Regions from separate parts of the Bacillus sp. GB_SG_008 genome, predicted to be linked through region 3. Evidence: riboswitches for the same ligand, from Rfam matches in the RefSeq annotation. Region 3 holds a riboswitch; each other region holds the start of a gene.
The links. Region 3 has a riboswitch for thiamine pyrophosphate ahead of thiT (energy-coupled thiamine transporter ThiT). Riboswitches for the same ligand answer to the same signal wherever they lie in the genome.
Positions count from the first base shown of each region.

Region 1: linked by a shared signal. The riboswitch ahead of ACTDJC_RS17950 (MTH1187 family thiamine-binding protein) and the one ahead of thiT (energy-coupled thiamine transporter ThiT) in region 3 are both predicted to bind thiamine pyrophosphate.
Region 2: linked by a shared signal. The riboswitch ahead of thiM (hydroxyethylthiazole kinase) and the one ahead of thiT (energy-coupled thiamine transporter ThiT) in region 3 are both predicted to bind thiamine pyrophosphate.
Region 4: linked by a shared signal. The riboswitch ahead of thiC (phosphomethylpyrimidine synthase ThiC) and the one ahead of thiT (energy-coupled thiamine transporter ThiT) in region 3 are both predicted to bind thiamine pyrophosphate.

Region 1 covers NZ_JBPZSK010000007.1:107,291-113,492, reverse strand. Annotated here, with positions in the region: gene ACTDJC_RS17965 (DUF1292 domain-containing protein) at 237-506, opposite strand; gene ACTDJC_RS17960 (methyl-accepting chemotaxis protein) at 899-1,003, shown strand; gene ACTDJC_RS17955 (cytochrome-c oxidase) at 1,165-1,536, opposite strand; TPP riboswitch at 1,668-1,770, shown strand; gene ACTDJC_RS17950 (MTH1187 family thiamine-binding protein) at 1,878-2,198, shown strand; gene ACTDJC_RS17945 (ABC transporter permease) at 2,146-2,946, shown strand; gene ACTDJC_RS17940 (ABC transporter substrate-binding protein) at 2,943-3,947, shown strand; gene ACTDJC_RS17935 (ABC transporter ATP-binding protein) at 3,944-4,693, shown strand; gene ACTDJC_RS17930 (ABC-F family ATP-binding cassette domain-containing protein) at 5,085-6,202, shown strand, end outside.
Region 2 covers NZ_JBPZSK010000007.1:115,927-124,490, forward strand. Annotated here, with positions in the region: gene ilvA (threonine ammonia-lyase) at 1-616, opposite strand, end outside; gene ACTDJC_RS17980 (cupredoxin domain-containing protein) at 1,039-1,428, opposite strand; gene thiE (thiamine phosphate synthase) at 1,848-2,510, opposite strand; gene thiM (hydroxyethylthiazole kinase) at 2,517-3,326, opposite strand; TPP riboswitch at 3,400-3,509, opposite strand; gene ACTDJC_RS17995 (DNA topoisomerase III) at 3,709-5,904, shown strand; gene ACTDJC_RS18000 (YhgE/Pip family protein) at 6,046-8,564, opposite strand, start outside.
Region 3 covers NZ_JBPZSK010000010.1:55,362-63,925, reverse strand. Annotated here, with positions in the region: gene ACTDJC_RS20000 (kinase) at 1-426, shown strand, start outside; gene ACTDJC_RS19995 (FeoB-associated Cys-rich membrane protein) at 507-674, opposite strand; gene feoB (ferrous iron transport protein B) at 692-2,680, opposite strand; gene ACTDJC_RS19985 (FeoA family protein) at 2,677-2,904, opposite strand; TPP riboswitch at 3,111-3,212, shown strand; gene thiT (energy-coupled thiamine transporter ThiT) at 3,301-3,900, shown strand; gene ACTDJC_RS19975 (hypothetical protein) at 3,943-4,272, opposite strand; gene ACTDJC_RS19970 (RNA-guided endonuclease InsQ/TnpB family protein) at 4,627-6,078, opposite strand; gene ACTDJC_RS19965 (helix-turn-helix domain-containing protein) at 6,382-6,552, opposite strand; gene ACTDJC_RS19960 (MFS transporter) at 6,781-8,061, shown strand; gene hpt (hypoxanthine phosphoribosyltransferase) at 8,526-8,564, shown strand, end outside.
Region 4 covers NZ_JBPZSK010000002.1:255,070-263,633, reverse strand. Annotated here, with positions in the region: gene thiC (phosphomethylpyrimidine synthase ThiC) at 87-1,847, opposite strand; TPP riboswitch at 2,047-2,160, opposite strand; gene ACTDJC_RS06285 (arsenic transporter) at 2,364-3,722, shown strand; gene ACTDJC_RS06280 (DUF2642 domain-containing protein) at 3,788-4,474, shown strand; gene ACTDJC_RS06275 (lactate permease LctP family transporter) at 4,528-6,189, opposite strand; gene ACTDJC_RS06270 (hypothetical protein) at 6,698-6,871, shown strand; gene ACTDJC_RS06265 (hypothetical protein) at 7,208-7,741, shown strand; gene ACTDJC_RS06260 (metal-binding protein) at 7,963-8,454, opposite strand; gene ACTDJC_RS06255 (YkvA family protein) at 8,531-8,564, opposite strand, start outside.

The sequences.
Region 1 (6,202 bases), on a different contig from region 3:
ATTGGTCTCTTTTTTTTGCTATTTTTCTGTAAGGGGTCCTGCCGCATACCTATCAAGCTAAGATTTTGAAGAATCCCCAAAACGAAAATTTTCTCTCTTCCTAGTTGCCTATGGGAATCCAGTTTATTTATTGTTTTGGGAAACAATGAATTTCTTGACTTGATGGCAATGGGGCGGTACCCCTATATACAAAAACAGAGGGCAGATATGCATCCCCCTCTTGTGTCCAACCAATATTATTCTTGCTCGTCCATAATTTTCTCAAACGCAGCAGATACTTTTTCAAATTCCTCGTCACTCTCAATGTATGAGAATTCACTATCTTCTTCTACTTTTAAAAAGAAGATATCAATGTCTTCCTCTGTTTCCGTTTGAATGTCTTCTACAAAGCCAACAGCAATGTATTCTGCTCCTTCGACATTCATCGTTCCGAGCACTTCAACTTCCTGCTCCTCATTACTCTCATCGCTAAGGGTAAAAATTTCGCCTACTTCAATTTCCGACATATTCATTCTCCTCCTGTTATACTCTAAAAAATAGAACGTTCAAATCGTATACTTACTAGTATATCTTTCCATAAAATATCAAATTAATGCTCAAAGAACAACAATTTCTTGCTGCCTCAGCGTAAAAATCCAACTAAAAGGATATCATCTGTGAATATGAATGAATACATTTTGAGCTCTCGTCACATGCCCATCAACTTTAGAAATGGGTTGCATGTGGATATTTGGTTATTGACTACCCTTGTGAACTTCTCTCACTGTTCCATTAAAAAAATGTATTAGACTAAGCTTTATTGATGTAATTACATTCTTCCTTCTATCCCTACCTTATCTCAAAAAAATAAAGATTTAGATTCGTCATTATATGTTTTGAATAGACAGTGGAAGAAAGTATGAAAGAGCAAGAAATGTTTGTTCAAGAAGTAGCAGAATTAGCAAATTGTTTAAATACGCTTGCCTATGAGCTGCGAGAGCTTATTGGAGAATTTAAAAGCTGAAATATCAAGAAAAAGCAGAAGTGCTAACCGCTTCTGCTTTTTCTTGTATTTTGTATAAAGGGCAGTTATCCCCCACCTCAAGATTGTAAAGAATCCGAAGAAGATAGGTAGGGGATGAGAAAAATCCCACTGATGGAAGTTTCACTTTATAAAGAATGTCGTTATGAATTTTCTTTTATATGTGTAAAAATATTAATAGAAAATATAATAATAGCGAGAACAACAAGAATACTACCGCCGGCAACAAACGGAATAGCTGCGTGATTTCCATAAATCTCAAGAGCTAGTGCAATCATCATAATTGGCAGCCCAATATTAAGCAGCCAAAAGTGAATTTTTCCTAGTTTAGAATGACCAGCTTCTTGAAAGATATGATATAAAATGCCAGCTGCCATCATTGAAGCCCAGCCAAGAAGCAGCAAGTGAACGTGTACACTTCTTAATGCAAAATTAAGAGACATTGACATATACATCCCCATACAGACGCCGATGACAAAATAAATAGAAGAAATCTTTATAAAGCGAATGCCCATACAATTTCCACCTTTCCATATTAATTTGTGAGTACAATAGAATATATGAAGATGAACTTGAGGACAGTATCATTAGATGGAAAAATTTATTTTTGTTTGTTCACAAAAATAATCCGTGCTACAATGAAAACGAATTGGAACAGGGGAGCCCGTGCGGCTGAGAGGATGTAACAATGCATCGACCCTTAACCTGATCTGGATAATGCCAGCGTAGGGAGTTGTATCAAGAATCGTAGCATATGTTATTCTATGGTAACTTGAATATAAGGCTTTCCTGGCTTCATGACAGGAAAGCCTTTTCTTTTTTCGTGAAACTTATTTAATATAAGGAGGAATTTAGTATGTCACAGCAAGTTACGATTTCATTTTCAGTTGTACCACAAGCAAAGCAGAAAGATGTATATGCAGTTGTAGATAAAGCGATTGAGGTTGTTCAGCAATCTGGTGTACGCTATGAAGTTGGTGCGATGGAAACAACGATGGAAGGGGAATTAGATGAGCTTCTTGATATTATCAAACGTGCGCAGCAAGCTTGTATAGATGATGGGGCTGAAGAAGTCATTACTTCTATTAAAATTCATTATCGTCCAAGCACAGGTGTAACGATTGATGAAAAAGTGTGGAAGTATCGTGAAGAGCATGAAAAAACAGAAACGATCTAACGTAACGATTACAATGGTTTGGCTTCTTTTTCTCGTTGCAATATGGGAAGGGGCTGTGTCAGTATTTCATATTGAACCGTGGATTTTACCGAAGCCTTCTGCGATTGTAAGTGAACTTATAGAAATGAAAGATTTATTACTTCCAAATACGGTGCAGACGCTGGAAGAAGTTTTAATCGGATTATTTTTTGCGATTGTAATTGGAACGAGCATTGCAATTATTATGGACGTCATTCCGTTGTTCCGTGTCTTAATTCATCCACTATTGGTGATTTCACAAACGATTCCGATTGTCGTGCTAGCACCTTTATTCATTATTTGGTTTGGCTATGGAATGCTACCAAAAGTAATGGTTGTTATTCTTGTATGCTTCTTTCCAATTGCGCTTAGCATTTTAGAAGGTTTTCAAACGGTAGATAAACCGATGCTGAAATTACTTCAAACGATGCGAGCAAGCAAGTGGCAAGTATATCAAAAAGTGAAATTTCCAGCAGTATTGCCATACTTTTTTTCTGGATTAAAAATTGCAGTTACGTATAGCGTAATGGGAGCTATTATTGGAGAATGGCTTGGTGCAAGTGAAGGGCTAGGTGTAATGCTGACAAGGGCAACGAAATCTTTTTTAACAGCACGTGTATTTGCAATAGCCGTTGTTATTGTTGGTATGACGTTATTGTTGTATTTTATTGTCGAATTGATGGCAAGACTAACAGCACCATGGATTTACAGGAAGGATGAGGGAAAATGAAAAAAGGGTTAAAAATGTTATTAGCAGCTTCTTTACTATTTTCATTTGCAGGTTGCTCAGCAGACAAGAAAGCAGGCAAGGGAGCAGAGAGTAAAGAGAAGAAAGTAACAGTGGTATTGGACTGGTTTCCAAATACAAACCATACTGGTTTATATGTAGCAAAGACGAAAGATTACTATAAAAAACAAGGATTAGATGTAGAAATTATTCAGCCGGGTGATAATACTTCTGTTGAACAAATGGTTGCATCAGGAAAAGCTGATTTTGGTGTAAGCTATCAAGAAAACGTAACAACAGCACGTGTAGAAGACATTCCAGTTGTATCAATTGGTGCAATTATTCAACATAATACATCTGCGTTTGCGTCTCTAAAAAAAGATAACATAACATCACCAAAGGATTTTGAAGGAAAAAGATATGGTGGCTGGGGTGCACCGGCAGAAGAAGCGACATTAAAAACAATTATGGATAAGCATCAAGCTGACTATAGTAAGGTACAGAATGTTGTACTTGGACAAACTGATTTCTTTAAATCTATTGGCCGCGATGCTGATTTTGAGTGGATCTATTATGGCTGGGATGGAATTGAAGCAAAGAGACAAGGTATTGAATTGAATACAATTATGTTAAAAGATTTAGATCCGGCGTTAGATTATTATAGTCCTGTTATTATTACAAGTGAAAAACATGCAAAACAAGATAAAGACTTTGTGAAGAAATTTATGAAAGCAACAACAGATGGTTATAACTTTGCAATTAAGGAACCGAAAGAAGCAGCGGATATTTTAATTAAAAATGTACCTGACATCAATAAAGAGTTAGTGCAAGAAAGTCAAAAATGGTTAAGTACGAAATATCAAGATGATGCGAAAGCGTGGGGAGTACAGAAGGAAGAGGTATGGAGCAATTATATGAATTTCTTATATGACAATAAAGTCATTAAAAAGAAAATTGATGTGAAAGCGGCCTTTACAAACGAATTCCTTCCAAGCGAAAAATGAGCGGATTACTAGTAAAAGACGTTACGAAAACATTTGATGGGAAAACAGTGCTAGAGCATATGAACGTCTCAATTCAGGATGGAGAGTTTGTTTCTTTTGTTGGGCCAAGTGGTTGCGGAAAAAGTACATTATTAAACATTATTGCTGGAATTGAAGGAGCAAATGAGGGAGATGTACTTTACGAAAATCAATCCGTTATGAATCGGGAGATTGTTAGCTATATGCCGCAGCAAGATCTTCTGCTTCCGTGGCGTTCTGCTCTTCATAATATTGTGTTACCTTTAGAAATTGAAGGACAGCCAAAAAGAAAACGATTAGAAGCTGGCATGGATGCGCTAAGGCAATTTGGACTTGATGAATATGCAAATCATTACCCAGATGCTTTATCTGGTGGAATGCGGCAACGAGTTAGTTTTTTACGTACGTATTTATGTGATAAACCAATTATGCTGCTTGATGAGCCCTTTGGGAAATTAGATGCATTTACAAAAATGGAAGTTCATAGCTGGCTGCTAGAATCGTGGCAAAAAGGAAAGCAAACCATTATTATGGTCACACATGATTTAGATGAAGCTATTTTATTATCAGATCGTGTCTTCATTATGTCACAGCAACCATCAACAATTGTTGGAGAAGTCAAGGTGAACTTGCCACGACCTAGAACAATGGACATGTTAACATCTGAAGAACTAAAAGAAGATAAAACAGAGATATTAAAAATATTGGCTCCTTATATGAGGAAATAGACGAAAAAACTCTTAACAAATTTAATTTGTTAAGAGTTTTTTCTTTTGAGTGCAGGAACAAAAAGGAAAATGAAGAATATGATATAAGAGCTTTGTTTATACTATTATTATGAGAAAATAATGATTTCAAAAGGAGTGAAAGGATAAGATGACTTTATCAACTGTTCTTCAAATGGTTTTGGCTTGATAAGGGAGAAGTCTGCCCAATTTTTGATTAAAAGCCGACCAGAAGACAGTAGATAAAGAACCTTATTCCTTTCTTACAATAATAAATTGTAATGGGTAAGGTGTGTTCGCCTTACCCATTTTTATGTTCAGCTAATTGAATATTGTTTTTATCATGCTGTTCTCTCGTTTGGCTTTGTATTTGAGGCGAAAAGGAGAGAGTAAAATGAGTATGTTATCAGTTGAAAATGTTACCCATATGTACGGGGATAAAATAATCTTTCAAAATATTTGTGTTCGCTTACTTCGAGGTGAGCGTGTTGGCCTTGTAGGGAGCAACGGAGCAGGGAAATCCACATTACTGCGTATATTAGCAGGAGAGTTACTTCCTGATGCGGGAAAGGTTGAATGGTTTCCTCATGTAAATATTGGTTTTTTACAGCAACATATTGATTTACAAGCTGGAACAACCATTATGAAATATTTACAAAGTGCCTTTGTACATTTGTATGACATCGAGCATAATATGCGGCAAGTAGCGGAGAAAATGGCAACAGCAGGAGATAACCTTGAACAATTGTTAGTACAATATGGAGAGTTACAAAGTATACTAGAGCATTCTGATTTTTATCATATTGATGCAAAAATAGAGGAAGTTGCTGCGGGATTAGGGATTTTAGCACTTGGTATGGAGCGTGAGGTGGAAAAACTAAGCGGCGGCCAACGAACAAAACTATTATTAGGAAAATTATTATTAGAAGAACCGCATGTTTTATTACTTGATGAACCAACAAACTATCTCGATAACGTTCATATTGAATGGCTTATGGGGTATTTGAAAAATTACGAACATGCTTACATTGTGGTTTCGCATGATGAAGGGTTTTTAAATGAAATTACCAATGTAATTTATCATTTAGAACATAAAGGAATGAAACGTTATATAGGCAATTATCAAACATTTATAAAAAACTATGAACAAAATAAACAGCAATTACAAGTGGCATATGATAGGCAGCAAAGAGAAATTGGAAAGTTAAAGGACTTTATTCAAAAGAATAAAATTCGTAAAGCAAAACAGGCAAAAAGCCGCGAAAAAGTATTAGAAAAAATAAAAAAAATCGGAAAACCAACTTCTGCACTGCAGCCACGTTTTATGTTTCATGTTTACTGTAATCCTGTGAGCCGGATTTTAGAGGCAAAGGATATGCAAATTGGCTACACAGCGCCCTTATTCCCGCCAATTGATTTACAGGTAAAGCGCGGTGAAAAAATTGCCATCGTCGGCTATAACGGTATTGGGAAAACAACAATGTTAAAAACACTATTGGGACATTTGCAGCC
Region 2 (8,564 bases), on a different contig from region 3:
ACGCTAGCGCCTGTACACCATATATTTTCACCGATGGCTTTTGTTCTTTAATTGCCATCGCAACGCCCGCAATTAAACCACCACCGCCAATAGGACAAATGACCGCATCAACATCATCAAGCTGATGCAATATTTCTAACCCAACTGTTCCTTGTCCAGCAATAACATCCTCGTCATCAAATGGATGGACAAATGTCGCTCCAGTTCGTTCTTTTAAATCAAGTGCATAAGCTAACGCTTCATCAAACACATTTCCTTGCAATTCTATATTAGCTCCGTAACGCTTTGTTGCAAGTACCTTACTGAGCGGCGCTCCTTTTGGCATAACAATTGTACAAGGAATGCCGAGCATATTACTAGAATAAGCAACACCTTGCGCATGATTACCAGCCGATGCTGCCACAACTCCTTTTTGTAATTCTTCTTTGCTAAGCGAAGTCATTTTATTATAAGAGCCACGTACTTTAAAGGAACCTGTCTTTTGGAGATTTTCTAGTTTTAAATACACTTCATTATGAGATAACTCGCTAAATGTACTGGAATAATCTAATGGTGTTGTATGTACAATGCCTTTCATTTTTTCATGAGCAGCTATAATATTTTGTAACGTAATCATGTCGTCGCCTCCGAAGCAGTATATTCACACACTTTAGTTTCAAACGGCACAATTTGTTTTATACAAAAAAAGAATATTGCCTTAAAATAGAGTTTGATCCAAAACACCTCACAAACTCGTATTTTACGGTAAATGAGAAGAATCCATTTTGAAAAAAAGATTGATTAAAATGGATTCTTCTTTAGCATATTTAAGTTTCAGTTTTATAAAAAAGTTTGATCATTTTTCACCTTAGGTCTTCCACAATAACGCCCGATTGTGGAAGATCTTAATTACTATGTCTTTTTGAACAAACCTACTTCTTTACTTTTTATAAGAACATCCGTTTGCAGAGGGAAGTTAGCAGTTATAATGATGTCTGGGTAATAATAAGTAAGTTACCGTTGCTTATAAAACAAGCAAGGCCCGATTGGCCCTGCTTGTTATTTGACTATTACTTTTCCATCCATTCCTTTCTGGAAATGGTACCGACATATCAGTTCATATGTACCGGGATCTTGAGGTTTCACGGTAATGGTTCTTTCTTTTCCCGGCTGGACTTCGGCGTCAATTCTGAGCTTTTCCACTGTAAAGGTGTGCTCTTTCTTACCTTGGTTTTTCAATATCAACGTTGTCGTCCTTCCAATCGGAATAGTGATGACATTCGGATTAAAGTAATCATCATTCAACTCGACCTCAATCACTTTCACTGACTCAATAGGCTGTGTTACGACGCCGGATTCGGCAAATACACTGAGTGAGCCCGGAGTTGTCACAACCACAATCATCGTAAGCAAAACGACCAATCCAGTTAACCACTTTTTCACAGACATTCGCAGTCCTTCCTTTCCTAAGCACTATTGTTTTCCAATTCATAAAATATTATCACTATAAATGGGGCTCCAACGTGCTTCAAATAGTAGCTCTTTTATCTGAAACAGTGACAAAGAAAAAAAATCGACTCTAATAACGATCTTCTGAAATCTATTCTTCTTCAATTAACCTGCACCATTAGTTTAAGTGTAATACTTCATATTCAAACAAAATATTTTCATCAGCTTCAACAATCTGGCCCGATTGTTGAATAAAAAAAATCCTGCATTTCATGCAGGATTTTTGATCAAACTTTTTTACAAACAGTACATCTTTTTTATAAACGGTACGACTTTCTTATAACCAGTACAACTTTATTTCAAACCGACAAAGAACCATTTCTTCATGTTAGAAATGATTCCTTTCATATATGAACTGATTATTTTTTTACTAACTCCGCTAATTTTTTCGTACTATTATAAGGAGAATCCGCTAAGCTAATTGCAGAAATAACGGACACCCCATCCGCACCCGCTTCAATGACAGAAGCAGCATTTTCAATTGTAATTCCACCAATGCCGACAATTGGAACTTCAACGCCACTTTCGCGGAAGAAACGTAATCCTTCCGTTCCTTGTACTGCTTTTGCATCTTTTTTCGTATTTGTTGGAAAAATCGGCCCTACCCCTAAATAATCGGCACCATTTTCAATCGCAAAACGTGCTTCTTCTATTGTATGAGCGGATACACCAATTATTTTATCACCCATTTTTTCACGTACTGTCTTAATGCCCTCATCATCTTGTCCAACATGAACGCCATCTGCATCTAATTCTAGTGCTAATTCCACATCATCATTTACGATAAATGGAACATTATACTCTTTGCACAAAGACTGAAGCTGCTTTGCAAATGCATATCGTTCTTCTCCCATTAATGCTCCTTCACCTTTTTCACGATATTGAAAGATTGTAATTCCACCATCAAGTGCTTCTTTCATGACTTGTAATGGATCTTTACAGCAATTGTTACTCCCCATAATAAAATATACTTGTAATAACTCGGACATATACTGTTTATCGATGCACGCCATTTCTCTCATCCTTTCTTAACGAACTTCTTCGACATTCCCATATTGTTCAACGTCTTTTGCAGTAACATTTGCTAACTGATTAAGAAATTCAATTTGGAAACTTCCTGGCCCTTGTTCAACTGTTTTGTTTGCCGCAATTTCTGCCGCTACACCGTAAAACGTTACCGCTGCGACTGCCGCTTTTACATAGTCCCTTTCGACTGCTGCAAATGCTCCAATCACAGATGTTAATAAACAGCCTGTTCCTGTTACTTTTGTTAAAATAGGATGACCATTACGAAGAATAAATGTTCTTTCTCCATCTGTTATAACGTCTTCTTTTCCAGTGATAACAGCAACGGTATCTAACTGCTCTGCTGCTTGTTTCGCAATTGAAACAACATCACCGTTTCCTTCCCCTGCATCAACACCTTTAATCTTCCACTTCTCATCAATAACATTTGCAATTTCCGCCGCATTGCCGCGGATAATTGCTAGTTTTGCTTCACTCGGGAGATATCTTGCAACTTCTGTTCGGTACGAAGTTGCACCAGCACCAACAGGATCAAACAAAATCGGTACATTATGCGCATTTGCTGATTTCCCAGCAATGAGCATCGCTTCTACTTCTTCCGGGCGAAGTGTTCCCATATTTAAAACAAGCGCTCCAGCAATACTTGCCATTTCAGCTACTTCTTCTTTCGCATATGCCATTACAGGCGATGCACCTAATGCAAGTAAGCCATTAGCTGTAAAATTTGTCACAACAACATTTGTAATATTATGAACGAGCGGATTTCTTTCTCGTACTGTTTCGATTACTTGTGCAATTTCTTCGATTTTCATATTTATCAATCCCCTTTTTTTATAATGGGAGATATAGCTAAAAAAGACACTTTGCGTATGCAAAGTGTCTTAATATGCGTTTTCACACTCTCCCTACGCTGGCATTATCCAACAGGTTCAAATGGTCAACGACAGATTAGCCGTACTCTCAGTTTGCATCCGCAAACTCCCATGTGTTTTATTATTCATCTAATTCAGAGTCTACTCTTATTCTATCAAAATCACAAGTTACATTTTGTTATAAAAACTCGCCCCCCTCTTAACCAATCAAAGATGTAGAGTATGTAATTAATAACAATGGATGCGAATCTTCGGAATAACTGAATCCAAAAGAGATGTATGCTATAGTTAACTTACGGAAATTCGAAAGGATGTTTTAAATATGGCAAAAAGTGTTGTAATTGCTGAAAAACCTTCTGTTGCACGTGATATTGCACGTGTATTGAAGTGTGATAAAAAAGGAAATGGTTATATTGAAGGAAATAAGTATATCGTTACTTGGGCTTTAGGGCATCTCGTTACATTAGCAGATCCAGAAAGCTATGATGTGAAATATAAAAAATGGAATCTAGAAGATCTTCCAATGCTACCTGAACGCTTAAAATTAACAGTGATTAAGCAGACCGGCAAACAGTTTAATGCTGTTAAAAGTCAACTGACTAGAAATGATGTAAATGAAATCATCGTGGCTACAGATGCAGGAAGAGAAGGAGAATTAGTCGCTCGCTGGATTATTGATAAAGTTAAAATGAATAAACCTATTAAACGTCTATGGATTTCATCTGTTACCGATAAAGCAATTAAAGATGGCTTTGCAAATTTGAAGCCTGGTAAAGCATATGACAATTTATACGCTTCAGCTGTCGCACGTTCTGAAGCCGACTGGTATATCGGTCTTAACGCAACACGCGCATTAACTACACGATTCAATGCGCAACTAAATTGCGGTCGTGTCCAAACACCTACTGTGGCAATCATTGCAGGGCGTGAAGACGAAATTAAAAACTTCAAAGCGCAAACATACTACGGTGTCGAAGCCCAAACAACAGACAAGTTAAAATTGACTTGGCAAGATGCAAAAGGCAATAGCCGTAGCTTCGATAAAGAAAAAATCGATACGATTGTGAAAAAACTAGGCAAACAAAATGCCACTGTCGTGGAAATTGAGAAAAAACCTAAAAAATCATTTGCTCCTGGTCTTTATGACTTAACAGAACTACAACGTGATGCGAATAAAATCTTTGGCTATTCTGCAAAAGAAACGTTAAATATTATGCAGAAACTATATGAGCAGCACAAGGTATTAACGTACCCTCGTACAGATTCACGCTATATCTCATCCGACATTGTAGGAACACTTCCAGAACGTTTGAAAGCGTGTGGAGTAGGAGAATATCGTTCTTTAGCTAATAAGGTCTTAAATAAACCAATAAAAGCTTCTAAATCGTTTGTTGATGATAGTAAAGTAAGTGATCACCATGCGATCATTCCAACAGAAAGTTATGTAAACTTCTCCGCCTTCTCAGATAAAGAACGCAAAATTTATGATTTAGTTGTAAAACGTTTCTTAGCAGTTTTATTCCCAGCTTTCGAATACGAACAACTAACGTTACGAGCAAAAATTAGTGATGAAAACTTCGTCGCACGCGGCAAAACAATTCTTAATTCTGGTTGGAAAGAAGTATACGAACATCGCTTTGAAGATGACGAGACAGTAGACGATTTAAAAGAACAAATCTTACCTCGCATTGAAAAAGGCGATACATTAAACGTAAAACTAATTGCACAAACATCAGGTCAAACAAAGCCACCTGCACGTTTTAATGAAGCAACATTACTTTCAGCAATGGAAAATCCCACAAAGTACATGGGCACGCAAAATAAACAACTTGCAGACACGTTAAAATCAACTGGTGGACTAGGTACTGTTGCTACACGCGCGGATATTATTGATAAATTATTCAATTCGTTCTTAATCGAAAAGCGTGGCAAAGACATTCACATTACATCAAAAGGCCGTCAGTTACTTGATTTAGTGCCAGAAGAATTAAAATCCCCTGCACTAACTGCTGAATGGGAGCAAAAACTTGAGGCAATTGCGAAGGGTAAATTGAAAAAAGATGTATTCATTTCAGAAATGAAAAACTACACAAAAGAAATTGTTTCCGAAATTAAATCGAGCGATAAAAAATATAAGCACGATAACATTTCAACAAAAACGTGCCCAGACTGCGGTAAACCGATGCTAGAAGTAAACGGCAAAAAAGGCAAAATGCTTGTGTGCCAAGATCGTGAATGCGGCCATCGAAAAAATGTATCCCGCACTACAAATGCACGCTGCCCTCAGTGTAAGAAAAAACTAGAACTTCGAGGTGAAGGAGAAGGTCAAATCTTCGCATGTAAATGCGGCTATCGTGAAAAGCTTTCTTCATTCCAAGAACGCCGTAAGAAAGAATCTCATGGAAAAATGGATAAACGCTCTGTACAAAAATACTTAAAACAACAACAAAAACAAGAACAAGAAGAACCTTTAAATAATGCGTTCGCAGAAGCATTAAAAGGGTTGAAATTTGATTAAACCCATACTTAAGGGGCTATTCATAAAGATTAAATATCTTTATGAATAGCCCCTTTATCAAATTTTATATGGTACCTTGTCTATATGTAGATTTGTAATAAACAAAAGGTTCCCACCATAACTGGCAGGAACCTTTTTCTATTAGTGAATTAACTTACTTCCTTTTGCATTTTCTACAAACTTACTGCTCGACTTATTAATTGGCTTTTTCAAGAACAGCGCCATAACAAGCATAACAACGACCCATATACACAATGCGAGAAGATCTTTCCATACAATATCCCACAGCATACCGCCAACTGTCTCGCGAATCAGGCTAATCGCATACGTAAACGGTAAAAACGGATAAAGAGCTTGGAAGAATTTCGGCGTCATCTGAATTGGGAATGTTCCACCTGAACCGGCAACTTGTAGTACGAGTAAAATGACCGCAAATGACTTCCCGACGTTTCCAAATACAGAAACGAGCGAGTAAACAATACAGACGAATACCCCACTAATCAACATACTAAATAGAACAAACCAGAATTTATCTACTACATAAGTACCGAGCAAGAACATATCGCCCATTGCTACGATAAACGCCTGTGCAAGGCCAACCGTTAAGAACGTTAAAAAACGACCAAAGTAAATGTGATAACTTCTATACTCCGCATCTTCCTCATGTACTTCTACCGTTAACAATGAAACCATAAGTAATGCCCCTACCCATAACGCTAACACTGTATAAAACGGCGACATCGCTGAACCGTAGTTCGGTATTGGGTATAATTTGTTCTCTTTTAAGTTTACTGGGTTTGCGAAGAAATCACTTTGTTTTTCTACGTCATGTTTTAACAAGCGAATGATGTCATTTAAATCTTCTTGTGATTTAAAATCGCGAATTTTATTAGCAATGTCTGTAATTTTCTTCTGTGCATCAGGAAGTTCAGCTTTTATCTTTTCAACTTCATCTTTGCCAAGAGTTAAACCTTTCGATGCATCTTCTAATACTTTTTTCACATCAGGAAGACTTTTATTTGCTTCACTTAAGATTTTTGATGTATCTTTTGACATTTGTTTCGTACGTTCAATAGCATCGTTGAAACTTGGAACAATTTCGGAATCATACTTTCCTAAAATGTCACCTAATGCCGCTGAAGCACTTTTAGATGCAGCATTTATACCATCAACTACATCCTTTGCAGGTTTCTGACCTTTATTCATTGCATCTAATGCTAAATTTGCCCCGTTGATTCCTTTTTGGAAATCGCCTTTTACTTTGTTCAATTGATTAATTGTATTTGGTATATTTGTTGTTTTATTTAAATCTCCAGCAATTTTATCTACATCATTTAATACAGGAATAATCCCATCTATCAATTGGATCCCAGTTGTTAAACTTGCTTTTAAAGAATTCAATCCGTTTTTCGCTGGGTCTAAATTTACGCCTGGTTGTTTTAATTGATCCAAATCAGGCCATGTTCCTAAAATACTGTCGATAATAGCAATTCCATCTTTAGCCGCTTGATCTAGTGCATTAATCGCATCTTGCGATGGCTGTTGCCCTTGATCTATAGCCTTAATCATATTATCAATCTTCTTACTTGTATTATCTAATACCGTTTTTAAACCTTTCAGTCGGTCAATATTATCATTGAAGATTGTTGTATTAAATGTTTCATTAAGAGTTTGTAATAACGAAATGATTGAATCCACTTGTTTACTTCTAAAATCAATTTGATTTTTAATGATTTGAAGATCTTGTTTTGTCTTTTCAGGATCACTGACATTATTTTGTTTTAGAGCATCTGCCAGTTGTTGTGTAGATACTAATACTTGTCGAGTAGATGCTAAAAAGCTTTTTACAGTTTTTGATGATTCGGTTAATGTTTGTTCATTAATATTTGCTAAATCTAAATTCCCTGCTGGATTTTTCAAGAACTCTGTAATTTGTACAGCACCATCTGCAGACTGTTTTAGAAATGTTAGATTGTTTTTTATTGCTTCTGGTGCAGCTTCTAACGTTTTCGTATTCTGTGCAAAAAAGGCATCTAAATCCTTCGTCATTTCTTGTCCATCTCGAATGACATTCTCAACCGTCGGCAATGTTGCTTGTGCTGTTTTCACAAGTTTTTGTGCTGTATCAGCATCCGTTAATGCTGTATCAACTAAATTGTTAATCTCTGGAAACTGCGCTTCTAATTTAAAAACAAGTTCTGTTACTTTTTCAATACTTGGCAAATTCGTTTCTAAATCAATCCCAAGTTCATTAAAAATTTTAAAAATCTCACCGTTTGCTGTTTTTACGAAGTTTTTACCTATTTCCTGTACAACACCTGATGCACCTGATGACGTAATCTTTGGTGCAATAGCATTGACTTTTTCATTCACATAATATTGAAGCTCTGGTTTTTGCGGATTATCACTTAATACCGTTGCAATTTTTTCGGAGAAATCTTTTGGGATGGTAATACTCGCGTAATAATCACCATGCTTTACACCATCTATGGCCTGCTTCTCATCAACGAACTTCCAACCAAGGTTTTTGTCCTTTTTTAAAGAATCAACAACCTCTTTCCCTATATTAATATCTTTCCCGCGTAAAGTTGTACCAGTGTCTTCATTAGATACTGCAATAGGAACATCTTTCGTATTTCCATAAGGATCCCACGAGGCTT
Region 3 (8,564 bases):
GATGACCACATTGTTGAGCGTAAAAAGCGTTACAATACCGGCCATGAAGAATGGTATGAATATTATTATTTACAGTGGGACATTACTTGGTTACGTGATCATTTTTTCGATAAACTCAGATTTTCGAACGATCTTATTCTTCCTTTTTATGACAATGAATCCGATACACAGAGTATTAAGAGCATTAAACTTCCTAATACCTGTGTAATCGTAATAGAAGGTGTTTTTCTTCAACGTAAAGAATGGAGAAGTTTCTATGATTATGTAGTGTATTTAGACTGCCCGCGAAATAAGAGATTTCTTCGTGAAAATGAACATACGCAACAAAACATTTCCAAGTTTCAAAATAGATATTGGAAAGCTGAAGAATTTTATGTAAACACAGAATCTCCTACAAAACTTGCCGATTTAGTTTTACAGGGATAATATTAAACTACTAAGAAATATGAAAAAAAAGCATGGATCATTTCTCCATGCTTTTTATATGTTATCTAGGAATCTCTGTACTACTTATTCACCACATGCTTCATATCAGGGCTACAAGCATTGGACTGACATGATTTATTAATGGAGCACGCTGCACATTTTCCTTTTTTACTTCTCTTTACAAAGTTAATTAACGTATATGCTGCATATCCAAAAATGACAGCTCCAATTAAAATATTAACTACCATTATGCAAACATCTCCTTCTAGAATCCCATCATAGATCCAACTTGGTATACGATTAGTGTTAATACATACGCAACAATAAGCGGATAAACAACAGAGAAAATAGTCCACTTAACTGATCCTGTTTCACGGCGAATTACCGCAACTGTTGCTAAACATGGTACATATAATAAGATAAAGAACATAAATGCATATGCTGATAATGCTGTAAAATGAGCTCCGATTATGTTTCCTAATACATCTTCTTTCACAGAATAAATAATCGCCATTGCGGAAACAACAACTTCTTTTGCTAAAAATCCTGTTAATAGTGCTGCAGCTGCTTGCCATGTTCCAAAGCCAAGCGGTGCTAGAATTGGAGCCAAGACGCCGCCAATCATCGCTAGGAAACTATCTCCCATATCTACACCGAATCCAGATGGACCAGCATAGTTTAATAACCAAATGACAACCGAACCGCCAAAGATAAATGTACCTGCTTTACGTACAAACCCTTTTCCTTTTTCCCACGTACTGCGCCATAACGTTTTTACTTGCGGCACACGATAAGGCGGAAGTTCAATTACAAAAATTGATTTTTCTTCTTTTAAAACCGTAATAGACATAATCTTTGTAACGACTAGCGCAAGTATAATACCAATGATATATAAAGAGAACACAACGATTGCTTGACTATGCGGGAAAAAGACCCCAGCAAATAATGCATATACAGGTAGGCGTGCTGAACACGACATAAATGGCGTCACTAAAATCGTAAGTAACCTCTCTTTATCCTGCTCAATCGTTCTTGCGGCCATAATGCCTGGTACGTTACAACCAAAACCAATGATCATTGGAATAAATGCTTTTCCATTTAGTCCAAAAAACTCCATAATACGATCCATTACAACGGCAATACGCGCCATATATCCAGAGTCTTCCAACAATGAAATAAAGAAGAACAATACAAAAATTTGCGGAACGAATACTATAACTCCACCGACACCAGCAATCACGCCATCTGTAATAAGCGCTCGAATAAACTCAGATGCCCCCATATTAGTTAGAGCTGTCGTTACCCAATCTGTAAACGGACCGCCGACAAATGCATCAAGTTGATCAGATAGAGGTGTCCCAATCCACGTAAATGTAACCTGAAAAATGAAATACATGATTCCTAAAAAAATCGGAAGTCCCCAAATTTTATGTGTAATTAATTTATCAATTCGTTCAGAAAAAGGAATGCTTCCTTCTTTTTCATGACGAATGACACTTGTTTTCAACTTTTCAATATACGCTGCACGTACTCCGTACATATGCTGCTCCAGCGTTACATCCAGTTCTACTTCTAATGCAGAGCGAATTGCTACAAGTTCCTTATAAATAGGCAATTGATTTAATTCTTGTTCTACTACTTCATTATTGCTTAAAAATTGAAGTGCAAGCCATCTTGTATGCTCATAATTCGCTTGTTGCAATTTATCCATAACTTGCTGAATTCCTGCATCTACCGTTTCACCATAAGAAAGAATAAATGGCTTCTGTTCTACGCGATCACTTTCGTGAAGAGAAGTTAACAATTCCTCGCAGCCTTTTCCGCTCCTCGCAATAACCGGAATAACTGTTACACCTAGCATTTCAGCCAGTTTCTTCACATCAATGATAATTCCACGCTGCCTGGCAACATCTATCATGTTTAAACCAATTGAGATCGGCTTACCAAATTCTAATAATTGCAAAGTTAAATGCATATTACGCTCGAATTGAGAGGCGTCTACAATGTTTAACATATGATGAAATTCGTCAGTTAATAGGAATTGTGTAACAACCCCTTCATCACGTGACACAGGGTTTAAATCATATACACCTGGTAAATCTATTAAAGTTCCCTTCTTATCTTTTAACTTACCAATCTTTTTTTCTACAGTTACTCCGCTCCAGTTCCCCACATATTCATAAGAACCAGTAAGCGCATTAAATAATGATGTTTTCCCCGTATTTGGATTCCCCAGTAAAGCAACCTTATTCACGCTAATTCCACCTTTATCATTTTCGCATCACAATGGCGAATAGAAATTAATTGCCCGCGGCATTCTAATGTACACGGACCATTAAACATTGCCTTTTGTTTTACACAAAGTTCGCAGCCTTCAGCAAATCCAAATGAAGCTAAACGACGTTTTAATAATTTATCAAGAGATTGTAAATCTTTCACACGTACTTTTTCATCTATATTCATATCAACTAAGTTCATAACTTCTCCCCCTTGGAAGATAACGATAATTATTATCAATATCAATCATATCATGAATTTTTGAAAAAAAACTATACAATATGATGTGAATTTATTAATATTTTTGTACAATTTCAGCATTTTTACGTTACGAAACAAAGTTATGTACGATTCATTTGTCATTCTTATCCATTTTCGTTACAATAAAAGTAACAATCTAAGAATCTCGTTGTCACAGGGGGAGCCGCGTCGCTGAGAGGGAACACATCGTTCCGACCCTTTGAACCTGTTAGTTAATGCTAACGCAGGAATTGTGCAAACGTATATACATAAATAGTTATTTGTAACTTGTATATTTCAATATCCCCCTATGATAGTGATTCTTTTTTTGTAACTTGGATGTAGGGGGAGCTATAAATGCGCAACACAAATTTACAATCGATGATAGAGGCAGCGATTCTCGCAGCATTTGCGTTAGTCATCGATATTTTACCACTATCTATTAAACTTCCAACGAGCGGTTCTATCTCATTTGCTATGATTCCAATTTTTATTATTGCTTACCGCTGGGGATTTAAAACAAGTTTCTTAAGTGGTCTCATTTGGGGATTACTACAAATTGTCGTAGGAGATGCCTACATTTTAACGCCAATACAAGCGTTTATTGAATACTTCATTGCATTTGCCTTTATCGGTTTTGCTGGATTATTTCATACACCAATCCAACAAGCACTTGCCAATAGACAAAGAACAAAAGCAATTACGTATATCATTATCGCTACATTTATTGGCAGCCTAGCTCGTTACTTCTGGCACTTTATTGCCGGTGTTATTTTCTTTGGACAATACGCACCAAAAGGACAATCTGCTGTTTTATATTCCTTCATCGTAAATGGCAGCGCAATGATTGGTTCTTTCGCATTATGTGCCATTTTACTTGTCATTTTATTTACAACAGCACCACGCTTATTTACAAGCGTGAATATGAATTATACAAACAAAAAAAAGATTGCTTAAATAGCAATCTTTTTTTGTGCCTCAGTTTCCCATGTTACTTTCCTAATGTGAATCTATGTGTCTTACCATTTCAGGAGTTTGAGAATGGAGTGTGTCTATCTCTCTCGGCTGCTCTCGTTTATTTTTACCGTTATGCTTATGAATCCAAGATTTCATCTCATTCCATAAAACAACTCTACGCATATCATACCCTATGTGCTGCTTCTTTATATTCTCTTTATAGCTATCATTCCATTTGTGCCACACAACTTTATCATGTGAATCTACCCATACTTCTTGTCGATCAACTACAGTTTTACAGCCTTCATTATTAGCTAGCATAATCATATCATTCTCTAATAATAAAGATAGAGCCGCCGAGTGCCTCTCCATTCCCCTACTCCTTTCTTTTTTAGTGCCTGCCTTTTTTCCCTAAAATGTATGTGCCTTACACATATGTAGTGTATACAAAAAAATCAGTACAAACTATCGATTTACCTTACAAAAAACCTTACAATTTTGTAAGGTTTTAATTGTAAATATTAATATATAAATATATAAACGCTATTACATAAAAATAATATTGCGTGCTTTCATTAATAGTACTCTCCTGTAAAAAATTTAAAGCATCTGTACATACAATCGAGTGCATATCCTGGTTGCTTTTACCCGTTCTTTCGTCTTGATGAAAACTCCCGCCACTTATATCCTGCGGATCTTGAAGTGGGGGTTTCTCGTGTATCACCTTCAAGAGATGCTTAACACAAGTGGAGTTGACACAGCTGCCTGATAGCACAACCCCTCTATTCCATCGGCAAATGCCTTTGGAACTGCTTTTTTTAAGATGTTATAGGCACCATTCACATCTGCGTTCAGTAGTTTGTTCTCCTTCGTACGATACAAGCCGCGTTTGATCCGTTTCCCACTGAATACAGGGATGTCTTCCTCACCGTAAGTCGTGATCGCATCATTGTCTAGAAAGGATGCCTTGCTTGTATACGATTCTTCCACTATTTGTACAGTAATACCTTTTCGTTTTGCTTTATAGGCGATCATTTCAATGAGTAGATTATGCGGGATATGGCAGAACGATTGATTCTGTCGTTTCCCCATATCACTGTTTTGTTTCCATGCTGTATTTTTCCCAATCACAATCATAGAAATCTCCTGTTGAATCGCCAACTGAACAATGTGGTGACTCATTTTATGGAAGAGGTCTTTTATCTTGAGAAACCGTTTCTCATGAAGCCTCTCTAAACGGTTTGATGTGTGTGGGCCTTCTTTTGCTTCTTTTCCATGACGAAGAATACCCAGTAAGCGAGCCTTTTGTTTGTTGTAGTATTGATTAATGCTTTTGATGACATTGCCCTTTACTAACACAGGAGTAGCCCCTGTATTCGTTATGATAGTTGCAATGTTATTAATCCCTAAATCAATACTAATATAACGGTTATTGTCTACATGCTCAGGCAATGGCTTAGATTGTTCTGTCACAATTTCCACCTTAAACTTCCCATAAGCAGGAGAAACACGTACCTCTTTCAAAATTTCGATATATCCGAACAATTTACCGATATTTAATTTTATGCTTGTTTTTGGAAAACGAATGTATTTCTCTTGAAGTTTACATACGTGATTCGTGAAAACAATTTCTTTCATAGATGATTTAATGTATTTGGGAATGCGAGGTCTGCCAGTAAAAGTGGAAGGATGTTTCTGATATGCTTTCATAGAAGCGAAGAATGATTTCCAGTTTTGATATAACTTCTTCATAACCGCTTGATTCGTTTGTGCTGGCAAGTTCATATAATCTTGTTGTTTCATCGTTTTAAACAAACAATCTAGAAAGTTATACGATAAGAAGGATTTCTCCTTTGTAGGGAATGCAAACAAATTACATTTGATTTCTTTTTGTTCTTTTGCGGGTTTTTCTTTCTCCCTTTGTACGCGTTTTCGATACGCACGAAGTTGATTTTCATTCATGATTTCAATATGTGCTTGTAATGTATGAAGAACTTCTTGTTGAAGTGGCTGTAAAGTTTTCTCTGTACATAAAGTCGTATACACTTGGCGAATGTAGAAGTTTGTTGTATTGTAGAGATTTTTTGCGTTTTGACACATTTCTAGGAAGTAGGAGTGTAACTTATGACCTTTCTTGATCCAAATTTGATAGGTTACATATTCTTTTTCTTTCGTCATGATTTTCACCTCCTTCTTTCCTTCATGATACTACAAAACAGCCAGAAAGAACATACATTCGTAATGTCGCGAAAATATTTTTACAAATGCGATGGCAATTCATCTCCCCCTAAAACTAGGCTATGCCCTGCACGTTTTGAAGATGGAGTTTTCTTGCCAATTTTTCGATAAAAATAAAATCATATGACTCTCCTTTTCTATTCAGTTCATTTAATCAATGGAAAGTCTATCACTTTTCTGCGTATAAAAAAAGTAGCACTTCTACTTTAAAGAAAATGCTACTTAAATAAGTAAATGACACATTTACTTTACCTTATTTAAATATCGATAGATGGTCGCTTCTGATGCTTTTAAATGTTTAGCAACTTCACTTACGCCGCCTTTAAGTAAAAATACCCCTTTATCATTAAGTTTTTTTATCCCTTCCATTTTTTCATCAGGAGACATTCTCTCAGGCGAAACTTCGTACTCTATTGAACTACCCCCACCTACCGCTTCGCGCTTGATGTGGGGGTCTTCTCGCCAGATATGATAAAACTCCTGTAATAAAGGAAAAATCGAATATTAAAAATGATAAAATAAGATGTCGTTCTCTTATTATCAAACGATTAAAAGACTTAATCTTTATAGTGAGAGAGTGCTAAGTTTTGAGTTCATCAAAGGCACTATCTTTTAAGAAATCAACCTCTGAGGAGGAAAAGGATGGATACTCCCCAAAAAAATAAGTGGTTTGCACTTGCAGTATTAATTTTAGGCGGAGGAGCAATTTTTAAACTTCCATTTTTAAAAGATGCTTTTTATATTCCTATGATGGATTATTTTCACTTATCTCATACCCAAATAGGGGTAATCTTATCTGTTTATGGGATTATTCAAGCATTTGGTTATATCGCATCAGTGTATATAGTAGACAGGTTTTCTAAGAAGAAAATCATACCTTTTAGCTTAATTGGTGTTGGATTATCAGGATTATATTTAACAACATTTCCTGGTTATTATGGTGTTTTAACCGTTTGGATTATTTTCGCTTTATTTGCAGAGACTGCTTATTGGCCTGCTTTAATTAAAGCTGTACGGTTATTAGGAGATAAGGACGAACAAGGTAGAGTGTTTGGATTCCTTGAAGCAGGAAGAGGAGTGGTTGATACTATTGTTGCTTTTTCTGCCCTTGCAATTTTTAGTTGGTTAGGATCAGGAGCAGCTGGCTTTAGAGGTGCAATTATCTTCCTTGCAGCAACAGCAATTGTTATTGGTATCATTTCTTATTTCTTGGTAGAAGATGACATAATTAAAGATACAGACGAACATGGTAACAAAATTAACAAAAATAAAGCTGCACTAGAAGGTGCTTTACAAGCAGTAAAGATGCCTGAAGTATGGGCAGTATCATTCACTATATTCTCTGTGTATTCCGTCTATATAGGTTTAACATATTTTATTCCTTTTTTAAAAGTGATCTATGGTATGCCTGTTGCACTAGTAGGTGCTTATGGAATTATTAATCAATACGCTTTAAAAATGCTTGGAGGTCCACTAGGAGGATTCTTAGCTGATAAAAAATTCAAGTCTCCATCTAAATATTTAAGAGTTGCTTTTATAGCCGCAATTATTGGGATGACTATTTTTATCTTCTTACCTCATGAGACGATGAATGTATATGTTGGAATGATCTTTACACTTAGTTTTGGCACGATTATTTTTACTCAAAGAGCAGTATTTTTTGCTCCTATTGATGAGGTGGGAATTCCAAGAGAAATCAGTGGTGCATCTGTTTCCATCGCTTGCTTAATAGGATATGCACCTTCGATGTTTGCATTTTCTCTATATGGAAGCATGTTAGATAGAACACCTGGAATGGACGGTTATAAGCATGTATTTTTAACAATGATTGCTTTTTCCGTACTTGGTTTGATTATTAGCAGCTATTTAGTCCGAATTGTTAAGAAGAAAAATGAGTTAAATTCAATTTCAAATGAAGCATGAGATTTATAACAAAAAGATAAGAAAGGTGAGGATATTATGAAAATTGGATTAGAAACAGAAAGCTATCATTTATCATTTTTAATAGCCTGTAAAGCAGTCTTAAGGCTGCTTTACAGATTATAGAGAAGTCCTTTTTTCTATATAATCATTTTATCCCGCATTAACGGGCAGTAATACTCCCACCTCAAAATTCGGTGAAAGCAAAGAAGTTAGGTGGGAGATAAACTGCCCGTAAAAGCCCGATTGGTTCAACTAATAATCAGTGGGGGATGAAGAACCCCCCCACTGATTAAAGTTTCACTTTATTTCTTTGCTACTAACTTCCTTTCCCTAATCTACAATATCCCCCCCTTAATTTTCTATATTTTTATTTAAAAGTAAATCCTCCTTCTCTTTTTTGACTTTTTTGTATGAATCCTTTACAGTCAAACTGTTCATAAGTTTTACAATGTAGGAGGATCAGCATGGAAATCCAAATAAAAGACACTTTAATCTCACAAGAA
Region 4 (8,564 bases), on a different contig from region 3:
CTCGCTCAGCAGGGGGACTATCATCTATATTAGGTTAGGGTACACATGATCATAGATTAAGAGGTGTTCAGAAAGATGCTTTCTAATTATTGATATAATTGACTGCCTGTTTCTTTAAACTCTTCTGCTTTTTCTTTCATACCTTTTGAGATTGCTTCTGTCGTTTCTAAATCATTATCCTTTGCATACTCACGAATATCATGCGAAATTCTCATACTGCAAAACTTCGGACCACACATTGAGCAGAAATGCGCTGTCTTTGCTCCTTCTGCCGGTAATGTTTCATCGTGATATTCCATTGCGCGCTCAGGGTCTAATGATAAATTAAATTGATCACGCCAGCGGAATTCAAAACGCGCTTTAGAAAGAGCGTCATCACGCTGATGTGCTGTTTTATGACCTTTTGCAAGGTCAGCAGCATGCGCGGCAATTTTGTACGTAATAACCCCTTCACGAACATCATCTTTGTTTGGTAAGCCAAGATGTTCTTTTGGTGTTACATAGCAAAGCATTGCTGTACCGAACCAACCAATCATCGCTGCTCCAATCGCAGAAGTAATATGGTCATAACCCGGTGCAATGTCTGTCGTTAACGGTCCGAGCGTATAGAACGGTGCACCATGACAAATGTCGAGTTCTTTATCCATATTCTCTTTAATCAAATGCATCGGTACATGTCCTGGGCCTTCAATCATCACTTGTACATCATGCTTCCAAGCAATTTGCGTAAGTTCTCCTAATGTTTCCAGCTCAGAAAATTGAGCTTCGTCGTTTGCATCCGCAATTGAACCAGGGCGTAATCCATCTCCAAGAGAGAAGGAAACATCGTACTTCTTCATAATTTCACAAATCTCTTCAAAATGTGTATATAAGAAGTTTTCTTGATGGTGATATAAACACCACTGGGCCATAATCGAACCACCGCGTGATACAATTCCTGTTACACGCTTTGCTGTAAGCGGAATGTAACGAAGCAGTACACCAGCATGAATTGTAAAGTAATCTACTCCTTGCTCTGCTTGTTCAATTAGCGTATCACGGTATACTTCCCACGTTAAATCTTCCGCGATCCCATTTACTTTTTCAAGCGCTTGGTAAATCGGCACTGTTCCAACTGGTACAGGCGCATTACGAATAATCCATTCACGCGTCGTATGAATGTTTTTCCCAGTAGAAAGATCCATAATTGTATCTGCGCCCCAACGTGTTGCCCATGTCATCTTCTCTACTTCTTCTGCAATCGACGATGATACAGCTGAGTTCCCGATATTCGCATTTACTTTCACATGGAAGTTACGCCCGATAATCATTGGTTCTGCTTCCGGATGATTAATATTTGCCGGTAAAATGGCACGACCTTCAGCAATTTCCTTACGTACAAATTCTGGTTCCACGCCTTCACGAATCGCCACATATTCCATCTCTGCTGTGATAATACCTTTACGCGCATAATGCATTTGCGTAACATTTTCCCCAGTTTTTGCGCGAAGCGGATTACGTCCCATTTGCGGGAATACAGGCGTATGTTTAGCTGCTACTTTTACACCATCATCTTCCGGTTTCACTTCACGACCTTCATACTCTTCTACATCTCCACGTTCCACAATCCAGCAGCGGCGCGGCGTTGGAATCCCCTTTTCTAATTCCACTTTGTAATCCGGATCAGTATAAGGACCACTCGTATCATACACACGAATAGATGGATTTGTTACACCGTTTGTATCGCTTTGTGCAATCTCGCGCATCGGTACTTTCATATCTTCACGCGTACCCTCTACATATACCTTCTTACTTCCCGGTAAACTTGACTTCAACTCAATTTGCTCAGCTGAAACAGATTGTTTCATAAATGTGTTTCCTCCCCTGTGTCTTAGCGAAGTAACCTCCGCTTTTCTTTAGATTCAGTTTCGCCGCCTAGACCCTTGCGTCTAAACAGTTGGCTCCACTTTTCTTATGACCAGGATGAGAACTAGCGGCTAGTATATGCTCAAATAAAAAAGCCAGGTCCATAATAAAGAATAGGACCTGGCAACATAAGGCATTGTTATGTAAAGCCGTTAACTTCCCTCCGCTGGTACGAACCAGATCAGGTCCAAAGGGTTAAGAAGCTTCAACACGCTTCCCTCTCAGCCCAGCTCTTGGGCACCCCTAGTTTATCACTGATTAAATTTTCACTACGCTCTTATCATACATCATTGTCAAAAAAATGCAAAGGTATTTATATTATTTTTTTCCTTATTCAAAAAATGGGTATTTCACTCAGTACAAGCCGAATCCGCACTTCATACATATAGAATATAAGCCAGTGCAGGACGTATGTCTTATGTAAACTTTTCACGATAAGAACAGGGGTGAAAGAGTTGATAAACCTACAATCTACAATAACCATACTCGCTTTTCTCGGAACCACGCTCATCATCTTTTGGCGTCCCAAAGGGATGAATGAAGCAATTCCAGCAACAGTTGGTGCAGTAATTGTCATTTTAAGCGGTACAGTTTCTCTTACCGACTTGGGTGATATTAGCTCAAAAATTATTGGCGCCGCCATAACAATTATGGCTACCATTGTTATGGCAATCGTATTAGAGAGTTTCGGCTTTTTTTATTGGTGCGCCGTTCAACTTGCTAAAAAAGCAAAAAGCTCTGGTATTCGCCTCTTTTGGTATACAAATCTTCTTTGTTTTCTCATGACATTATTCTTCAATAACGATGGTAGCATCTTAATTACAACTCCCATTTTACTGCTTTTGTTACACCATTTGCGACTCACACATGATCAAAAAATACCTTACTTACTAAGTGGTGCACTCATCGCCACTGCCTCAAGCGCGCCGATTGGTGTAAGCAATATTGTGAATTTAATCGCCTTGAGAATTATTGATATGGACTTATACATGCACACAGCCATGATGTTTGTTCCCGCTACGTTAGGTCTCCTTTTTATGTCGTTTCTGTTATTCCTTGTGTTTCGGAAAAAAATCCCTAAAAAACTCCCGGTCTTGTCGACATACTTAGATGAAAATTTCGTTAAAAAATCCTTTCACCCACTGCAACCACGTCCCGCAATTGATGAAAATCGTAAGCGAACAAGGTTTATGCTTGGAATTCTATTATTTGTTTTATGCGTTCGTATCAGCTTATTTATCGCATCTTTCTTTCAGTTTTCTATCGCCATTGTAGCAGTCATTGGCTCCGTTATTTTACTCGGGTGGAGATGGTACAAACTGCGCCTTCCACCTCATGATATGATTAAAAAAACACCTTGGTATGTCTTAATTTTCGCATTTTCTATGTACGTGATTGTGTATGGACTTAATAACATCGGCTTAACCAACCTGCTCATCACTACATTTCAGCCAATCATCACTGGTAGTTTATTTCATGCCACTTTTGTTATGGGGGGCCTAGTCTCTATCCTCTCTAACATTTTTAATAACCATCCTGCCTTAATGATTGGCACAATTGAACTCACCGAAATGGGACTAGATCCTATTACATTGAAAACCATTTATCTTGCAAACATCATCGGTAGTGACATGGGCTCATTATTACTCCCGATTGGTACATTAGCAAGCTTAATGTGGATGTATATTGTGAAAAAAGGAAAAGTAACTATCGGTTGGGATACCTATATAAAAACTACACTTCTTGTCATTCCGCCAACCGTCATTTTTACACTGCTATGTTTATATTATTGGGTTAAATTAATCTTCACATCTTAAAACATCTCCCTCCTTCCACTATGTTAGAAGGAGGAGATTATGTAATTACGAGAAAGGTGATTATTATGCTTCATTTACAAAAATATATTAATCAGCCCATACAAGTGACATTGTCAAGGGAAATTATTCCATTTGAAGGAATTATGATTGATAAAGGCTCGGATATTATTGTATTGTATGATGGAGAAAAATACATGTATATCTCTAGTTTACACATTCAACATTTAACCCCAAGCATCGATTCTTCATTACTTGATAACCTAGCAATTCCAGAATCTTTACTACCGCCAGACATAATATCAAGTGAATCCACTATTTCACTGCGAAAAACATTGCAAGTGGCAAAAGGACAATTTATTGAACTTGCGCTATCACATGAACACTTCTTACATGGATATGTTACCCATATTATGAATGACTATTTTATCTTCCTCTCACCTGTCTATCAAATGTTATACATCCCCTTTCATCACGTAAAATATATCGTTCCGTATAAGGAAGCAGAAACGCCTTACGGACTAGAAAATACAAAACTCTTATCGCCAGCTTCAAAGATTACACTTGCACGTACATTTTCTGAGCAAATGAAAAAACTAAAACAACATATCGTTTTACTTGATCTAGGCATACAGAGTTATAAAATTGGCAAATTAGCTGAAGTAACCGACAACCAAATTGAACTCATTACAGCACGTAATCAGCGTTTTCATTTTAATTTACATCACGTTAAAACCGTACATCTTCCATCCTAAAATTAAAAATAACAAAAAGAGGTATCTCATCATAAGAGACACCCCTTTTTCTATTAAGGAATCATCCAAGTTAAATAATAAGCTTGAATATATGTGATAATACCAATGATTGTTACGAAGAATAAACTATGTTTCACTGTGAAACGGAATAAGTCAGATTCTTTTCCAGCAAGTCCAACTGCCGCACATGCGATTGCAATGGACTGCGGTGAAATCATTTTAGCAGTTACACCGCCCGTTGTATTCGCTGCAACAAGCAACACTTCGCTTACGCCTACTTGCTGCGCTGTAATTGCTTGTAGATTTGAGAACAATGCGTTTGCAGATGTATCTGATCCTGTTAAGAATACCCCAAGCCATCCAAGGAATGGCGAGAAGAATGGGAAGAATTTCCCCGTTCCTGCTAACGCTAATGCCAATGTCGATGAAAGTCCTGAGTAATTTGCGATAAACGCAAAACCAAGTACTAATCCAATTGACAAAATTGGCATTTTCAATTCTTTCAACGTTTCTTTAAATGTGACCACTGCTTGTTTTGGACTCATTTTCAAAACAAACATTGTAATAATACATGCAATCAAAATTGCTGTTCCTGTTGCCGATAAAATATCAATCTTTAATATAGCTTCATATGGTGTTGGTTTATTAACAATTGGCTCTGCCTTCATCACTAAATTATGCAGACCCGGAATTTGAATTTTAAACACTAAGCTTTCAAGTGCACCGCCTGGAGCAAATAAAGCTTTAAAGAATTTTTGGCTCCAGATTACAACCATTATCGTTAAAATAATAAATGGTGACCACGCTTTCAAAACTTTTCCTGCTGTTAAATTTATTGTAGAACCAGCATCTACCGTCGCCGCTGCTTCTGCTTGTCCTTTTCCAGAACGGTAAATTTCTTTTGGCTGCCATACTTTTAAGAATAGCGCCAAACTCACTAAACTCACTAGTGCTGATGTAATATCCGGGAGTTCAGGCCCAAGATATGTTGCTGTAATAAACTGCGTAATCCCGAACGAACCGCCTGCTACAAGTAATGCAGGCCACGTTTGTTTTACACCTTTTAATCCATCCATTAAGAATACAATAAAGAATGGAACAAATAATGATAGAAGCGGTAATTGATGCCCAGCCATTTCTCCTATTTTATGAGGATCAATACCTGTTACTTGACCAGCTACTAAAATTGGAATACCCATCGCTCCGAATGCTACCGGTGCTGTATTTGCAATTAAGCAAAGCCCCGCTGCGTATAACGGGTTTAAACCAAGCCCTGCAAGAAGCGCTGCTGTAATTGCTACTGGTGCTCCAAATCCAGCTGCTCCTTCCAAAAATGCACCGAATGAGAAGCCGATTAAAATGACAAGTAGACGATGATCATTTGTAATAGAAAGAACAGATGCACGAATGACATCGAACTGTCCCGTTTTTACTGAGATTTTGTATAAAAATACTGACATGATGATAATCCACGCAATTGGCCATAATCCATAAGCAAACCCATAACCCGTTGCTGCTATCGCCATCGTAAATGGCATTTTATAAACAAAAAGTGCAATTATAACTGTTAATAAAACTGTAATGAACCCTGCAACATAGCCTTTCATACGAAAAACTGTTAACGCTAAGAAGAAAAATATAATTGGAATCATTGCAACTGCTGCCGAAAGCCAAATGTTACCTAGCGGATCATAAACTTGTGTCCATGTGCTCATAGTTTCTCTTCCCTTCTAATGTCTCTTTTTCATGTACTTATAATCCTATAAGTAGACAACCAGGTCATCAGACCTTTAGGTCCAAAAAATAAAACGTTTACAGAAAACGTTTTCATGAATATTTGATAATTCTACTTTATCATATTTCCCTGTATTTACAATGCTATTTTCGAATTTTTTTCACATTTTCTTTGTTCATCCTTTCACAAAATGTGATATGATTACAGGTTTCTAAAATAAAGTGAAACTTTCCTCAACGAACGGTTTTCTCGTTGAGGATTAGTTAAACCAATCGGGTCCTTACAGACGGTTTGTCTCTCTTCCTTGCCTGACTTCTTACCGGCTGTTTGGGCGGGATAAAAAAGAGCTGCAACCGTAAATGATGAACGTGTTCCGACGGGATTTTTTGGTTACACACCCCAGATTATTGGCAGTTTTTCTAATGTATGAATAGGAAAATGACATTTTCTTATACTAAGGTCGAAAACTGATTTTAGGAGGACAAAAAATGACTGAGCAAAATCGAACTCAATCTGCCATTGATGCAGGGCGTAATAACACAAAACGCGGAATTGAAGCAGCAAGCGATGCAGTACAAAATGCAGTTGATGCTGTTGAAAATGCTGGAAAAGCAACAGTTGACCGTATTTCTGAAGCAGCTAAAGATGTCACAGCTCGTTAATACGAAATAATTTGTTTGGGTATTTGTTGGAGTCATGAATTAAAGAAAAATAAGAAGCAAGACCGTCAAAAGACGGTCTTGCTTTCATTCCATTATAATTCGCCCGATCTAAACTTAATTGATAGAACTGGAATGACATTTCATGTATGAAAATTCCCTTCACCTCTCTCTCGAATCTTGAAGCGGGAATTCACTTCCTAAGCTTTTGCAAATTATCCTACATTTTCCGTTGAAAATAGTTATCATAATTGTTAAATTTAATTTCGATAATGATAATCGTTATCAATATTTGAGGGCACTTCTTTTCCCCTTACAAGATTGGAGATGTTTAATGTTATGAATGTATTATCAAGGCGTCTGGAAAAGCAATTATTTCAATTATTAGTTACTTTAATGCGCGTTTTTTTTGGTATTGGATGGCTTTTGGCAGGAATAACAAAAATTACAGAAAAACATTGGTTTAGTGAACCGGGGATTTTTCTTAAAAATTACTTAATAATGGCACTAGAAAAACCAAATGTTCCAGAATTTTATCATGATTTCATTCAATACATAGCACTAAAACATATTATATTCTTTAACTATACGATTCCTATCGTCCAGATTGTAGTTGGTATATGTATGATAGTAGGATTAATGATTATTCCTTCTGTTTGTATTTGTCTTTTTATGCATATTAATTTTATTCTCTCAGGTAATATGAATTTAACAAGTCTTACACTATATACAAGTGCATTTGGAATATTATTCTTTTTAGAACGCAGTTACGTTTTAAGTTTAGACCGCTACCTTGGAATTGAAAAATGCTTTAACTCAAACAGGCAAAAATTCAAACAAACCATACATTATAATTCATCAAAGGTTTCTTAAGAAGAGCTTTTGATTGTGGTTTTCAGTGCAAAAACTATAAAGTGAAACTTCATTCTGGGAGCGTTTTTTCCCAGCATGCCAGTAGTTATCCCCCACCTATCTTCTTCGCTTGTCTCTCAATCTTGAGGTGGGGGTCTTACTGCCCGCGAATGGCGGGATAAAGGAAAATTTCACTATCCTTTATATAAGAAAAAAGTACTCGCAGCGTGCGAGTACTTTTTTCATCTTCTTTTTCTTCGTTTGCGGCGCATCATTTTTTTACGCCTTGTATTCACACCGTCCGCGATAATATGTAATGCACTAGCGGCAATAACGCCCAGTACAAACATAATAATTGCCACTTTATGCGCCTTTGCCATCTCTATCAGTTTTCCCTCTAGCACTGTTTTATTTAAAACATATAAAAACGGTGAGAAAACGAGCAGCATATAAAGAAGACGAATCAAATCACCAATAATAATCGTGTGCGTAAGTGGTGACCGATGCGGCATTACAACTTGATATGGATACCAAAAGATGCGAAATAACCCCCATTTTCGGTAAGCAGAACTATGAATATCCAGATCCGGTGTTAAAAAGTACGTCCCAATAATAAATCCAATCGTAAACGTAAGAAGAAAATCAAAATTCGTTAACCCGTAAGAACCGAGCATAAATAATACAATGGGAAGAGAAACTAAGTTTATCTTCGTGTGTGTTTTTCCTGATGGCATATCCAATTCCTTCCGTTCAATCCTAACTCGTTCGACTGCCCATTAATGGAAAAACACCAATAGACGTCTCACTACATTAATCTAATTTTTGATCAATAAGTGACGTATCC